2 regions of the Streptomyces sp. NPDC048290 genome follow, and region 2 is predicted to be linked to the other one. Evidence: riboswitches for the same ligand, from Rfam matches in the RefSeq annotation. Region 2 holds a riboswitch; the other holds the start of a gene.

Region 1 (7,396 bases), on a different contig from region 2:
TACCCGTCCAGGCGGACTTCGCCGACCAGTTCGCCCTCGCCGGGCAGGTGCACGGGGTGCAGTACGGCATGCCGTTCGCCGCGTCCACGCGGCTGCTCTTCTACAACAAGGCCCACTTCGAGGACGCCGGTCTCACCCCGCCCACCACCTGGGACGAACTCGCGTCCGCGGCCGGTGAGCTGAAGGACGCCGGGGTGAAGTACCCGTACGCGCTGCCGCTCGGCTCCGAGGAAGCGCAGGCCGAGACCATGCAGTGGCTGCTCAGCGGCGGCGCCGGCTATGTCGACCCGAACGGCTCCTACGCCATCGACGCCCCCGAGAACGTCGAGACGTTCACCTGGCTGCGCGACGAACTCGTCGGCAAGGAGCTCACCGGGCCGGTCGCCCCCGGCGAGCTGAACCGCGCGGACGCCTTCGAGGCGTTCGCGAACGGCGAGGTCGGGATGCTCAACGGACATCCCTCGCTGATGAAGATGGCCACCGCCAAGGACGTCGAGTTCGGCATGGTCCCGGTGCCGGGCGTCGAGGGCGCCGACCAGGCCACCATGGGCGTCGCCGACTGGATGATGGCCTTCAAGGAGAACGGCCACCGCGACCAGATCGCCGAGTTCCTCGACTTCGTCTACAGCGAGCGCAACGTCCTCGACTTCTCCCGCCGCTACGACCTGCTCCCGGTGACCGACTCGGCGTCCGAGATCATGGCGGGCGCGAAGGAGGACGCCGACCTCAGGCCGTTCCTCGACGAACTCCCCCTCTCCGAGCTGTACCCCGTCAGCCGCACCTCCTGGGCGACGGTGAGCGCCGGGGTGAAGGCGGAGATCGGCAAGGCGGTGGCCCAGGACGGCGACCCGTCGGCGGTGCTCGCCGCGCTCCAGTCCACGGCGATGTCGGCGGAGAGCCGCGGCGGGTCGAGCGGCTAGGGCCTGCCGTCCGGATCATGCCGGCCGGGGTTGTCGGCTTGCCCCAGCGGGGTCTGGTGCGTGCGGCTGCACGGCCGAGGAGGGAGCCGACGGGGCGGATGTGCGTGCCAGGGCCCGCGAGGCGCCGGGCCCAGGCGTTGTCAGTGGCGGCGGCTACGGTGGAGCGCATGGAACCACTGGGCAGCCGGGAGCGGAGCGTCCTCGCTCTGGAGCGGCGCGGCTTCGCGGGGCCGGGCGCGAAGGAGCGGGCGATCCGTGAGGAACTCGGCCTCGCCCCCGTCCGCTACTACCAGCTGCTCAACGCCCTGCTGGACGACCCGCGGGCACTGGCGCACGACCCGGTGACGGTCAACCGGCTCAGACGTGTCCGGCAGTCCCGGCGTGCCGGGCGATGACGTGGATAGGCTCGGCACATGGGCAGCCACGAGCGTGACGCGAACGGTTTTCCGACGCCGGTGACCGAAGCCGGGCGGGAGGGGGTGCGGGCGCTGCTGGCGGCGCCGGGGTCGGCGGTGATCGGCCTCGACTTCGACGGGACGCTCGCACCGATCGTGCCGGACCCGGAGCGGGCGCGGGCGCACCCCGGCGCGCTGGCCGCGCTGGTGGCCCTCGCGCCCAAGGTCGCCTCCATCGCCGTGATCACCGGCCGCCCGGCGGAGGTCGCGGTCCGCTACGGGGGCTTCGCCGGAGTGCCCGGTCTTGAGCACCTGGTGGTGCTGGGCGCGTACGGGGCGGAGCGGTGGGACGCGGCGACGGGGGAGCTGACCGCGCCGGAGCCGCCGGCGGGGGTCGCGGCGGTACGGGCGGAGCTGCCGGGGCTGGTGGGCGCCGGCGGTGACGGTGGCGCCGGCGGAGTGTGGATCGAGGACAAGGGCAGGGCGCTGGCGGTGCACACGCGCCGGGCGCCGGACCCGCAGGGGGCGCTGGATGGGCTGCGGGTTCCGTTGCGGGATCTCGCCGACCGGCACGGTCTGGTGATCGAGCCGGGCCGCTACGTCCTGGAGCTGCGCCCGCCCGGCATGGACAAGGGCATGGCGTTGACGACCCACGTCCGGGAGACCGGCGCCGGGTCCGTCCTGTACGCGGGGGACGACCTGGGTGACCTTCCGGCGTACGCGGCGGTGGGGGCGCTGCGGGGGGAGGGGGTGCCGGGTGTGCTGGTGTGCAGCGGCAGCGACGAAGTCCCTGCGCTGCGCACCCAGGCGGACGTGGTGGTCCCCGGCCCCGAGGGAGTGATCCACCTCTTGACGACCCTGGCGACGACACTCCGTTAGCACGACCAGGTGCGGCCCGGTGGTCGCCTCTCGCGCAGTTCCCCGCGCCCCTAGATGGTGGGTCCGGTCGTGATCATGTGCGGGCCGGTGGTCGCTCTTCGCGCAGTTCCTCCCCCAGAGGGGGTACCCCCAGCGCCCCTGGGGGTGGGGCTGCGCTTGTCGAGTGGCGTCAGGGCGCACCCCCTAGGGGCGCGGGGAACTGCGCGACCAGCCACACCCCACCCGCACCCGCCCACCGCACCTTTCAGGGGCGCGGGGAACTGCGCGAAAAGCGACCACCCACCCGCACCCGGCGACGAGACAGGGCGCTCCCCCCTCCCCTCCCTCAAGCCCGCACCCGGCGACGAGACAGGGCGCTCCCCCTCCCCTCCCTCAAGCCCGCAGCGCGTCGAGCTGGTCCAAGAACCAGCGGGCCGGCGGCAACGCCGTCCCGGCGGCAGCCAACCGCTTGGTCCGCTCCCCCCGCTCCCCCACCGACATCTCCAACCCCACCCGCAACGCCTCAGCCGTCGCGGACACGTCATACGGGTTCACCCCCACCGCGTCCTCCCCCAACTCCTCCCACGCCCCCGCCTCCCGCGACAGCACCAGCGCACACCCCCCGTCGGAGACCACCGGCACCTCCTTCGCGACCAGGTTCATCCCGTCCCGGATGGGATTGACCAGCGCCACATCCGCCAGCCGGTACGCCGCCAGCGACCGCGCGAAGTCGTCCTCCAGATGCAGCAGCACGGGAGTCCAGCCCTCCGTCCCGTACTCCGCGTTGATCTCCGCCGCCAGTCGCCGTACCTCCGCCATGTACGCCCGGTACACCGCGAGGTCCTGCCGGGAGGGGTACGCGAAGGCCACATGGACGACCCGCTCACGCCACTCGGGGTACCCCGCCAGCAGCTCCCGGTACGCCAGCAGCCCCCGCACGATGTTCTTCGACAGCTCGGTGCGGTCCACCCGTACGATCGTCCGCCGCTCCGCCCCGCCGATCTGCTCCCGCAGTACCGCCATCCGCTCCGCGACATCCGGTTCGTGCGACCGCCGCCGAAGGAAGTCCGCGTCGGCCCCCAGCCCGTGCACCCCGATCGCGGTGTCCCCGGTCCCGCCCGGCACGAACGCCTCGCAGCACGCCCGGAACGCGTCCGCCCAGCGCCCGGTGAGAAAGCCCAGCCGGTCCGCGCCGAGCATCCCGCGCAGCAACTGCCCGGCGATGTCGTCCGGCAGCATCCGGAAGTACTCCGGCGGCGCCCACGGCGTGTGCGAGAAGTGCCCGATCCGCAGATCCGGCCGCAGCGCGCGCAGCATCCCCGGCACCAGCGCCAGGTGGTAGTCCTGCACCAGCACCGCCGCGCCCTCGGCCGCCTCCGCCGCCAGCGCCTCGGCGAACGCCCGGTTGTACGCCTCGTACGCCGCCCACTGCCGCCGGAACCCGGCGTCGAAGACCGGCTCCAGCGGCGTCTGGTACAGCATGTGGTGGACGAACCACAGGACCGAGTTCGCGATCCCGTTGTACGCGTCCGCGTGCACGTCCGCCGGGATGTCCAGCATCCGTACGCCCGGCTCGCCCACCCCCCGCCGGACCGCCTCGCGGTCGCCGTCGCCGAGCGCGGAGCACACCCACAGGGCGTCCGCCTCGGGCCCGATCGCGGAGAGCCCGGACACCAGTCCGCCGCCTCCGCGCCGGGCATGGAGGGTCCCGTCGTCGCCCACGGTGTACGTGACGGGACCCCGGTTGGAAGCGACCAGTACGCGCGCGGCGCCGGAAGTGGGTGCGGCCATACGCCTCAACCTAGCCCGCGCCGTAAACGCTCAAACGTACGGTTCCAGCACCTGTCCGTCGTATACGGCCGCCCGCGCGGCACCCCTCACGCCACCTTCCGGGCCGCGTACTCGGCGATCTCCACCATCGGCGGGCGCTCCTCGGTGTCCACCGCGTACGTCCGTGGCGCGAAGCCGTCCTCGACCCGCTCGAACTGGGTGAGCGAGGGCCGTACGAGATGCCCGCGGGCCAGTCTCAGCTGCGCGGTCCGGTAGATCGCGGCGGCCATCCGGCCCAGCGCCTGCCCGTCCTGGTGCCGGTGCTTGCGCACCCCGACGTCGACCTGTCCGAGCGCGTCCAGCCCGACCAGGTGCAGCGAGTCCACCAGCATCCCCAGCTCGACGCCGTACCCGACGGGGAAGGGCAGCTGCTCCAGCAGGGCGCGCCGGGCCGCGTACTCCCCGCCCAGCGGCTGTACGAAACCGGCCAGCTGCGGCCAGTGCAGATTGAGCAGCGGGCGGGCCACCAGCTCGGTGACCCGGCCGCCCTGTCCGGCCGCCCCGGCGAGCGGACGGTCGTACATCCCCTTGACCAGGTCCACGCCCGGCTCGGTGAGCAGCGGGCCGACGATGCCGGAGACGAAGCCGGACGAGAAGTCCCGCAGGTCGGCGTCGATGAAGCAGACGATGTCACCGTCGGTGACCAGCAGGGAGCGCCACAGCACCTCGCCCTTGCCGGGGGCGGCGGGCAGCCGGGGCAGGATCTGGTCGCGGTGCACCACCCGGGCGCCCGCGGCGGCGGCCCGCTCGGCGGTGCGGTCGGTGGAGCCGGAGTCCACGACGACGATCTCGTCGACGAGCGGCACCTGGTCCATCAGATCGCGGCGGATCACCGTGACGATCTCGCCGACGGTCTCCTCCTCGTTCAGCGCGGGCAGCACCACACTGACCGACTGGCCGGTGGCGCGTTTGGCGGCCATGATGCGATGGAGCGGTCGGTCGGACAGGGACCAGGTGCGGGTCCTCAGCCAGCGCTCGACTTCTTCCAGCACGGTCGGCGGCTCCTCACTGTTCGGACCATCTGGGGGCGTCTCGTGCCCGTATGTGATCCATCTCGCGGTTCGGACGACTATCTCAACTGTGCTGGCCTTCGGTTACAGTCTTGAACAACGCTGGTGACCATCGCATGTCAGGGTCGACAGCGTTCACAACCGCTCGGACAACCGTATAAACAACCACATATTGCTCATCCAGAGGGGCAGAGGGAAACGGCCCGATGAAGCCCCGGCAACCCTCCAGCCGGTCTCGTAGCGATCAGATCCGCCAGTTCTGCCGGATCAGTGACGATCGTCCCCGCGAGGCTCCCGGCTAGGGAAGGTGCCAAATCCGTCTCACGGCGAAATGCGTCGTGAGGAAGATGAGGAGAAAGGGCCTCGCCTCACATGGCTGTGCAGACTGTCGCGAACACCGGCAATTCCACCCTCGATCTCGGACCCGCCGCCGCGCTCTCCTGTCGCGAATGCGGCCACCGCGTCCCCCTCGGCCCGCTCTTCGCCTGCGAGGAGTGTTTCGGCCCGCTGGAGATCGCCTACGACTTCTCGGCCTACGACACCGAGGAACTGCGCAAGCGGATCACCGCGGGCCCCGCGAACATCTGGCGGTACGCCCCGCTGCTGCCCGTCCCCGCCGACGTGGCCGAGAAGCCCAATCTGAACCCCGGCTGGACCCAGCTCGTCCAGGCCGACAACCTCGCCCGCGAGCTGGGCATCACCGGCGCTCTCTTCGTCAAGGACGACTCCGGCAACCCGACCCACTCCTTCAAGGACCGGGTCGTCGCCCAGGCCCTGGAGGCGGCCCGCGCCTTCGGCTTCACCACCCTGTCCTGCTCCTCCACCGGCAACCTGGCCGGCGCGGTCGGCGCCGCGGCGGCCCGCGCGGGCCTGCGCTCCTGTGTCTTCATCCCGCACGACCTGGAGCAGGGCAAGGTCGTCATGGCCGCGGTCTACGGCGGCGAGCTGGTCGGCATCGAGGGCAACTACGACGACGTGAACCGCTTCTGCTCCGAGCTGATCGGCGACCCCGCCGGAGAGGGCTGGGGCTTCGTCAACGTCAATCTGCGGCCCTACTACGCGGAGGGCTCCAAGACCCTGGCGTACGAGATCTGTGAGCAGCTCGGCTGGCGGCTGCCCGACCAGCTCGTGGTGCCGATCGCCTCCGGCTCCCAGCTCACCAAGATCGACAAGGGGCTGAAGGAGCTGATCGCGCTCGGGCTGGTCGAGGACCGTCCCTACAAGATCTTCGGCGCCCAGGCGGAGGGCTGCTCGCCGGTGTCGGCGGCCTTCAAGGCGGGCCATGACGTGGTGCGCCCGCAGAAGCCGGACACCATCGCCAAGTCGCTGGCCATCGGCAACCCGGCGGACGGCCCGTACGTCCTGGACATCGCGCGGCGCACCGGCGGAGCGGTGGAGGACGTGACCGACGCGGAGATCGTCGACGCGATCCGGCTGCTGGCCCGCACGGAGGGGATCTTCGCGGAGACGGCGGGCGGGGTGACCGTCGGAGTGACGAAGAAGCTGGTGGAGAGCGGGCTGCTCGACCCCGCCCTGACGACCGTCGTCCTCAACACCGGGGACGGGCTGAAGACGCTGGACGCGGTGGCCGACACGGGGCTGACCGCGACGATCCGGCCGAGTCTGGAGTCGTTCCGCGACGCGGGTCTCGCGTCGGCGTCGTCCTAGTCGTTGTTCTTCGCCCAGTCGTTGTTCCCTGCGGGCCGGTGGGGGCTGGTCGCGCAGTTCTCCCCCAGAGGGGGGACCCCCAGCGCCCCTGAGCGCGTTCCCTTTTTCCGGAGGTTTTCATCGTGAGCGTCAGTGTCCGCATCCCCACCATCCTGCGCACCTATACCGGCGGTGCCGCCGAGGTGACCGCCGAGGGCACCACCCTCGGTGAGGTCATCGCCGACCTCGAGGCCAAGCACACCGGGATCGCCGCCCGCGTGCTGGACGACCAGGGCAAGCTGCGGCGGTTCGTCAATGTGTACGTCAATGACGACGATGTCCGCTTCGAGCAGGGACTGGAGACGGCCACTCCGGACGGCGCCGGGGTGTCGATCATCCCGGCGGTGGCCGGCGGCTGCTGAGCGTCACACACTGTTCCCTGAATTGCCCCCTCCGTGAGAGAAGCGGAGGGGGCAATTCTCTATGGTTAGACGAGGTAGAGTTGGGGAACCGCTGCCGATCGCGTTCCACTTTCCTTCCGCTCTCGTTCTGAAGCAGCGATGAGAAGTAGCCAAAGTGTGTGGTTCCTTTGCGTCTTTAGTTCTCTTTGTCGGGCCCGACTTGCCCCGAACTCTCAGTAATTCTCCAGAAATTCCCGACCGGTCCTGCCCGGATTTCTCGTCCGATTGACCTGTTGCAGACGGCAGTTGGACAGATACATTCGGCCGCGGTCGAC
Region 2 (7,396 bases):
CCCGTGCAAGACGCACGCACCCGTATTCCAGAAGCCTCATCGACGCAGAAGATCCTGACACCGGGGTAATCCGTGAAAAAGCTCTCCGCACGACGACGCCATCCGCTGGCGGCGGTCGTCGTCCTACTCCTCGCGCTGGCGGCCACTGGGGGGCTGTACGCCACGTTCGCGCCCGCGGACAAGGCGCAGGCCGATGAGACCGTCCAGTCCCTCGCCATCGAAGAGGGCAAGAAGCTCTACGCCGTCGGCTGCGCAAGCTGCCACGGCACCGGCGGTCAGGGCACCTCCGACGGACCCAGCCTGGTCGGCGTGGGCGCCGCGGCCGTCGACTTCCAGGTCGCCACCGGCCGGATGCCGGCCGCCACCTCGCAGGGCGTGCAGGTACCGGCGAAGAAGAACATCTACACACAGGCCGAGATCGACCAGCTCGCCGCGTACATCGCCACCTTCGGCCCCGGTCCCGCGATCCCGACCGAGGAGCAGTACGGCCCGCAGGGCGCGGACATCGCCAACGGCGGGGAGCTGTTCCGCAACAACTGCGCGCAGTGCCACAACTTCACCGGCAAGGGCGGCGCCCTGACCAAGGGCAAGTACGCACCGCCGCTGGACGGGGTCGACCCCAAGCACATCTACGAGGCCATGCAGACCGGCCCGCAGAACATGCCGTCGTTCCCCGACACCACGCTGACCGAGCAGAACAAGAAGGACATCATCGCCTACCTCGACGCGGTCAACAGCTCGGACACCACCAACCCGGGCGGCATGTCGCTGGGCGGGCTCGGACCGGTCGTCGAGGGCCTCTTCGCGTGGATCTTCGGCCTCGGCGTGCTGATCGCGGTCGCCGTCTGGGTCGCCGCTCGGACCGCAAAGGCCAAGAAGTCATGAGTAGCCACGACATTCCAGAAGAGAACCTGCCGGCCGAGCAGGCCGCGCACCACGTGCCCGCCGTCGCGGACGAGAAGGACCCGTTCGCCGACCCGGGACTGCCCCCCCACGAGCCGCGCATCCAGGACATCGACGAGCAGGCGGCCCGGCGCTCCGAGCGCGCGGTCGCCTTCCTCTTCACCCTGTCGATGCTGGCCACCGCCGGGTTCATCGCCTCCTATGTGGCGATCCCCAAGGAAAAGTCGATCTTCGTCTTTCCGATCGGGCACATCAACGCGCTGAACTTCGCGCTGGGCCTGACCCTCGGCGGGGCGCTGTTCCTCATCGGCGCGGGCGCGGTCCACTGGGCCCGCACCCTGATGTCGGACCACGAGATCGCCGACGAGCGCCACCCGATCGCGGCGGAGCCCGAGGTCAAGGCCAAGGTGCTGGCCGACTTCAAGCAGGGCGCCAAGGAGTCCGCGCTCGGCCGCCGCAAGCTGATCCGCAACACCATGTTCGGTGCCCTGGCCCTGTTCCCGCTCTCCGGTGTGGTCCTGCTGCGCGACCTCGGTCCGCTGCCCGAGGAGAAGCTGCGCCACACGCTGTGGAAGAAGGGCAAGCTCCTCGTCAACATGAACACGGACGAGCCGCTGCGCCCCTCGGACGTGGCCGTCGGCTCGCTCACGTTCTGCAAGCCCGAGGGCCTGGACGAGCACGCCCACGGCTTCCAGAACGAGATCGCCAAGGCCGCCCTGATGATCGTCCGCATCCAGCCGGACGACATCAAGGACGCCAAGGAACTGGAGTGGTCCGTCGACGGCATCGTGGCGTACTCCAAGATCTGCACCCACGTCGGCTGCCCGATCTCGCTGTACGAGCAGCAGACGCACCACGTGCTGTGCCCCTGCCACCAGTCCACCTTCGACCTCTCCGACGGTGCCCGGGTGATCTTCGGCCCCGCCGGTCACGCCCTGCCGCAGCTGCGCATCGGCGTGAACGACGAGGGCTACCTTGAGGCGCTCGGCGACTTCGAAGAGCCCGTCGGTCCTGCTTTCTGGGAGCGCGGATGAGCACTACGACGACCAACGAGAACGAGGCCAGGCGGGGCAAGGCCCCCGCGGGCGAGCGTGTCGCCGACTGGGCGGACGGCCGGCTGGGGATCTACTCCCTGGCCAAGGCCAACATGCGCAAGATCTTCCCCGACCACTGGTCGTTCATGCTGGGCGAGATCTGCCTCTACAGCTTCATCATCATCATCCTGACCGGTGTGTATCTGACGCTGTTCTTCCAGCCGTCGATGGCCGAGGTCGAGTACCACGGCTCGTACGTGCCGCTCCAGGGGCAGCTGATGTCCCAGGCGTTCGACTCGACCATGCACATCTCCTTCGATGTGCGCGGTGGTCTGCTCATCCGGCAGATCCACCACTGGGCGGCGCTGATCTTCCTGGCCGGCATGTTCGTGCACATGATGCGCGTGTTCTTCACGGGCGCGTTCCGCAAGCCGCGTGAGATCAACTGGCTGTTCGGGTTCCTGCTCTTCGTCCTCGGCATGTTCACCGGTTTCACCGGCTACTCGCTCCCGGACGACCTGCTCTCCGGCACCGGTGTCCGCTTCACCCAGGGCGCGATCCTCGCCACGCCGATCGTCGGAACGTACATCTCGTTCTTCCTGTTCGGCGGGGAGTTCCCGGGCACCGACTTCGTCGCCCGGTTCTACTCGATCCACATCCTGCTGCTGCCGGGCATCATGCTCGGTCTGGTGGTCGCCCATCTGATCCTGGTCTTCTACCACAAGCACACGCAGTTCGCGGGTCCCGGCAAGACCAACAAGAACGTCGTCGGTATGCCGCTGCTGCCGGTCTACATGGCCAAGGCCGGAGGCTTCTTCTTCCTGGTCTTCGGTGTCATCGCGGTCATCGCGGCGATCGCCCAGATCAACCCCATCTGGGTGCTCGGCCCCTACCGGCCGGACATGGTGTCCACGGGCGCCCAGCCCGACTGGTACATGGGCTTCGCCGAAGGTCTGATCCGGTTCTTCCCCGGCTGGGAGGTGAACTTCTGGGGCCACACCCTGGTCCTCGGTGTGTTCATCCCGCTGGTGCTGTTCGGGGTGGTCCTGATGGCGATCGCGGTCTATCCGTTCATCGAGTCCTGGATCACCGGCGACAAGCGCGAGCACCACATCCTGGACCGTCCGCGCAACGCCCCGACGCGTACCGCGTTCGGCGTCGCCTGGATCACGATGTACATGATCACGCTGGTCGGCGGTGGCAACGACCTGTGGGCCACCCACTTCCATCTGTCGATCAACGCGGTCACCTGGTTCGTCCGGATCGGGTTCTTCGCCGGACCGGTCATCGCGTTCATCCTCACCAAGCGGATCTGCCTCGGCCTCCAGCGCCGGGACCGGGAGAAGGTGCTGCACGGCCGGGAGACCGGCACGATCAAGCGCCTGCCGCACGGTGAGTTCATCGAGGTCCACGAGCCGCTCAGCCAGGAGCAGCTGCACACCCTCACCGCGCACGAGCAGTACGAGCCGGCCCAGGTCGGCCCGGCGACCGACGAGAACGGGGTCGTCCGCAAGGTGAAGGCGCCCGACAAGCTCCGCGCCAAGCTCAGCAAGGCGTACTACGGCGAGGACTCCCAGATCACCAAGCCGACCGTCGAGGAGTACAAGGAGATCACGAGCGGCCACGGCCACCACTGATCGCTCACCGATCGCTGCGTTTCGCCACGCACGAGGGCCCCGTTCCGGACACCGGAGCGGGGCCCTCGGTCCGTCGCCGGTCCGCTTCGGTGTCCGGTCCGCTGCGTGGACGGGGGGACGGCTGGACAGTCCCGGCTGGATAGGGTGGACCGCGTCGGCAGACCCGTCCCCGCCCCGGCGCGGGACCTCACCCAGGAGCGGCTTATGAGCGCTGTGAACCCCGCTGGAGGCGACACCGCGGCGGCCCGTTCCTGGCCCGACGTGCTGAACGCGCTGCTGTACGGCCGGGACCAGAGCGCCGAGGACACCGCCTGGGCGATGGACCGGATCATGCGCGGCGAGGCGACGAACGCCCAGATCGCCGGGTTCGCGGTGGCGCTACGCGCCAAGGGCGAGACCGTCGAGGAGATCAACGGCCTGGTCCGGACGATGTACGAGCACGCCAACGTGATCGAGGTGCCCGGCCGCACGGTGGACATCGTCGGCACCGGGGGCGACGGCGCCAAGACCGTGAACATCTCCACCATGGCCTCGATCGTGGCGGCCGGTGCCGGGGCGACGGTCGTCAAGCACGGCAACCGCGCCGCGTCCTCCGCGTCCGGCGCGTCCGATGTGCTGGGGCAGCTCGGCGTCAATCTGGAGCTGAGCCCCGCCCGGGTCGCCGAGGTGGCCCGGGAGGCCGGGATCACCTTCTGCTTCGCGATCAAGTTCCACCCGGCCCTGCGGTACGCCGGCGCGGCGCGGGGGCAGCTCGGTATCCGTACCGTGTTCAACATCCTCGGTCCGCTGACCAATCCGGCGAAGGTGCGGGCGCAGGCGGTGGGCGTGGCCGATCCCCGGATGGCTCCGGTGGTCGCCGGGGTCTTCGCCGAGCGGGGCAACTCCTCGCTGGTGTTCCGCGGCGACGACGGGCTCGACGAGCTGACCGTCACCGCGACGTCCCGGGTGTGGGTGGTGCGGGACGGGAAGGTCACGGAGGAGGTCTTCGACCCGCGCGATGTCGGGATCGAGCTGGTGCCGGTGGAGGCGCTGCGGGGGGGTGACCCGGCGTACAACGCGGGGGTTGCTCGGCGGGTGCTTGCGGGGGAGCGGGGGGCTGTGCGGGATGCGGTCGTGTTGAACGCGGCGGCGGCGCTTGTTGCTCTTGAACCGGGGGGTGGGTCGCTCGCCGAGCAGATTCGGGGGGGGATGGAGAAGGCCCAGGTCGCTATTGATTCTGGGGCGGCTCAGAGGGTGCTTGAGGGGTGGGTCGCGGCGAGTAACGCGTAGCGGTGGGGTGGGGTGGGGTTGTGTGGCGGGTGCGGGTGGGTTGTGGCTGGTCGCGCAGTTCCTCCCCCAGAGGGGGTACCCCCAGCGCCCCTGCTCGACCCCGCGTCCGTCATGCGGATGGGAGTTGCGGTGGGTGTTGGGGGTCGCGTAGGTTTTCGAGTAGGTCATGAGTGACAGCCATCAGGCCCCGGCCGGCTGTCCGGCAACCCTCCGTCCGTGGCGGGGTGCCCCGGGTGAAGACCAGGCCGTAGGCAGCGAGGTCTATGGCAAGCGCGGACCCCTCGCGTCACCAGGGGTCCTGGTCGTCGAGGAGTCTCTCGTGAGCAAGCGAATGCGATAGGGCCGCAGAGCCCCGCCTCCGCATCCCCTTTTTCTCTTCATCGCCGTGCTGGAGCGCTGTCGCTCGCCCGGTGGATTCCGCCTGCCTCCACGGGAGTTGACCCATGTCCGTCGCCACCTCCGCCACCTCCGATACCTCCGTCTGGGCCCCGCTGCCCGTGCTCGGCCGGGACGTCACCGTGCCCCTCGTCACCGGGGGCGAGGTCACGTACGCCGCGCTCGACTACGCCGCCAGCGCGCCCGCGCTCCAGCGGGTGTGGGACGACGTGGCCGCGTACGCGCCCTACTACGGCAGCGTGCACCGGGGGGCCGGGTATCTGTCGCAGCTGTCGACCGATCTGTTCGAGAACGCCCGGACCACCGTCGCCGAGTTCCTCGGGTGCCGGGACGGCGACCAGGTGGTGTTCACCCGGTCCACCACCGACTCGCTGAATCTGCTCGCCGCCGCGCTGCCCGCCGACTGCCAGGTGTTCGTCTTCGAGACCGAGCACCACGCCTCGCTGCTGCCCTGGAAGGACGCCCAGGTCAGCTACCTCGACGCCCCGCGCACCCCCGCCCAGGCCGTCCAGACCCTGGAGCGCGCCCTCGCCGCCCGCGACCCGCACGGCCCCGCCCTGGTCTGTGTCACCGGCGCCTCCAATGTCACCGGTGAGCTGTGGCCGGTGCGGGAGCTGGCCGCCGCCGCCCACGCGCACGGCGCCCGGATCGTCCTGGACGCCGCCCAGCTCGCCCCGCACCACCCGGTCTCGCTGGCCGACCTGGACGTCGACTGGGTCGCCTTCTCCGGGCACAAGCTGTACGCCCCCTTCGGCTCCGGTGTCCTGGCCGGGCGCGCCGACTGGCTGACCGCCGCCGAGCCCTATCTCGCCGGGGGCGGCGCCAGCCGCAAGGTCACCCGGCGCGACGACGGCGGCGTGGACGTCGAGTGGCACGACAGCGCCGCCCGCCACGAGGCCGGGTCGCCCAATGTGATCGGCGCCTACTCCATCGCCTCCGCCTGCGCCGCCCTCACCGAGGCCGGGTTCGACACCCTGGTCGCCCGGGAGCAGCACCTGATCGACACCGTACGGACCGGGCTGGCCGGGATTCCCGAGGTGCGGGTGCTGTCGCTGTTCGGCGACGACGCCCCCCGCGTCGGGGTGATCTCCTTCGTGGTCGACGGCTGGAACAGCTCCCACTTCGCCGCCGCGCTCTCCGCCGAGTACGGCATCGGCGTGCGCGACGGCCTGTTCTGCGCCCACCCGCTGGTCCGTACCCTGCTGGGCAGCGACGCCCAGGCGCAGGGCGAGTGCGGTGCCCCGGAGGCCGCGCCAGGCGAGAAGTCCCTCAACGCCATCCGGGTCAGCTTCGGCGCGGGCACCCCGGACGAGCATGTGGAGCGGTTCGTGCGGGCCGTGCGTGAACTGGTCGCGGACGGCGCCCGCTGGAACTACCGCACGGTCGACGGCCGCTGCGTTCCCGACACCTCCGCCTGACCCGGCAGCCGGGCCCCCAGCACCACCATCCGCAGCGCCCGCTCGGTGGCGTCGGTGAGCAGCTCCGCCGCCCGCACCAGCGCCTCCGCCAGTGCCATCGGGGCGGGCAGGATGCCATGGCAGGCGTCCACGCCCGGCACCTCACCGGCACCCTTGCCGAGGGTGCCGGCCAGCGCCAGCACGGGACGGTCGTAGAGCTTGGCGCGGCGGGCCACCTCGCCCGGCACCTTGCCCCGCTGGGTCTGCTCGTCGATCGCGCCCTCGGCGGTCAGCACCAGATCGGCGCGGGCCAGCCGGGCGTCCAGGTCGAGATGGTCCAACAGCACCTCGAAGCGGGGCAGCAGCCGGGCGCCCAGCGCCGCGAGCCCGGCACCGAGCCCGCCCGACGCGCCCGTACCGGCCCCGAACCGCAGATCCACCGTCCCCGGCCCCAGATCGCGGCGCAGGATGTACGCCCATCGCTCCAGCCCCTCCGACAGCCGCTCGACCTGCGCCGGGGTGGCGCCCTTCTGCGGCCCGAACACCCGGGCCACGCCCCGCTCCCCGCACAGCACGTTGTACGGGTTGCAGGCGACCAGGATCTCGGTCCGGGCCAGCCGGGGATCGAGCCCGCTCGCGTCGATCCGCCGCAGCCGCACCAACTCGCCGCCGCCCCGGCCCAGTTCGAACCCGTCGGCGTCCAGCAGCCGGGCCCCGAGTGCCTGGAGCGCGCCCGCGCCCCCGTCCGAGGTCCCCGAGT

Evidence for each region. A riboswitch is a leader RNA that binds a small molecule or an ion and turns the genes downstream of it on or off. The one in region 2 is predicted to bind S-adenosylmethionine.
Region 1: it holds a riboswitch for S-adenosylmethionine, as region 2 does, so the genes downstream of both, thrC (threonine synthase) here and AB0D49_RS15885 (aminotransferase class V-fold PLP-dependent enzyme) in region 2, are expected to answer to the same signal.

The regions. Positions count from the first base shown of each region.
Region 1 is NZ_JBEZLM010000006.1:126,599-133,994, forward strand. Features, by position in the region: gene AB0D49_RS12070 (extracellular solute-binding protein) at 1-920, shown strand, start outside; gene AB0D49_RS12075 (DUF3263 domain-containing protein) at 1,088-1,315, shown strand; gene otsB (trehalose-phosphatase) at 1,334-2,194, shown strand; gene AB0D49_RS12085 (trehalose-6-phosphate synthase) at 2,567-3,964, opposite strand; gene AB0D49_RS12090 (glucosyl-3-phosphoglycerate synthase) at 4,051-4,995, opposite strand; SAM riboswitch class I at 5,187-5,367, shown strand; gene thrC (threonine synthase) at 5,386-6,681, shown strand; gene AB0D49_RS12100 (MoaD/ThiS family protein) at 6,804-7,082, shown strand.
Region 2 is NZ_JBEZLM010000008.1:116,389-123,784, forward strand. Features, by position in the region: gene AB0D49_RS15865 (cytochrome c) at 73-885, shown strand; gene AB0D49_RS15870 (Rieske 2Fe-2S domain-containing protein) at 882-1,937, shown strand; gene AB0D49_RS15875 (cytochrome bc complex cytochrome b subunit) at 1,934-3,574, shown strand; gene trpD (anthranilate phosphoribosyltransferase) at 3,779-4,843, shown strand; SAM riboswitch class IV at 5,006-5,122, shown strand; gene AB0D49_RS15885 (aminotransferase class V-fold PLP-dependent enzyme) at 5,287-6,657, shown strand; gene AB0D49_RS15890 (glycerate kinase) at 6,612-7,396, opposite strand, start outside.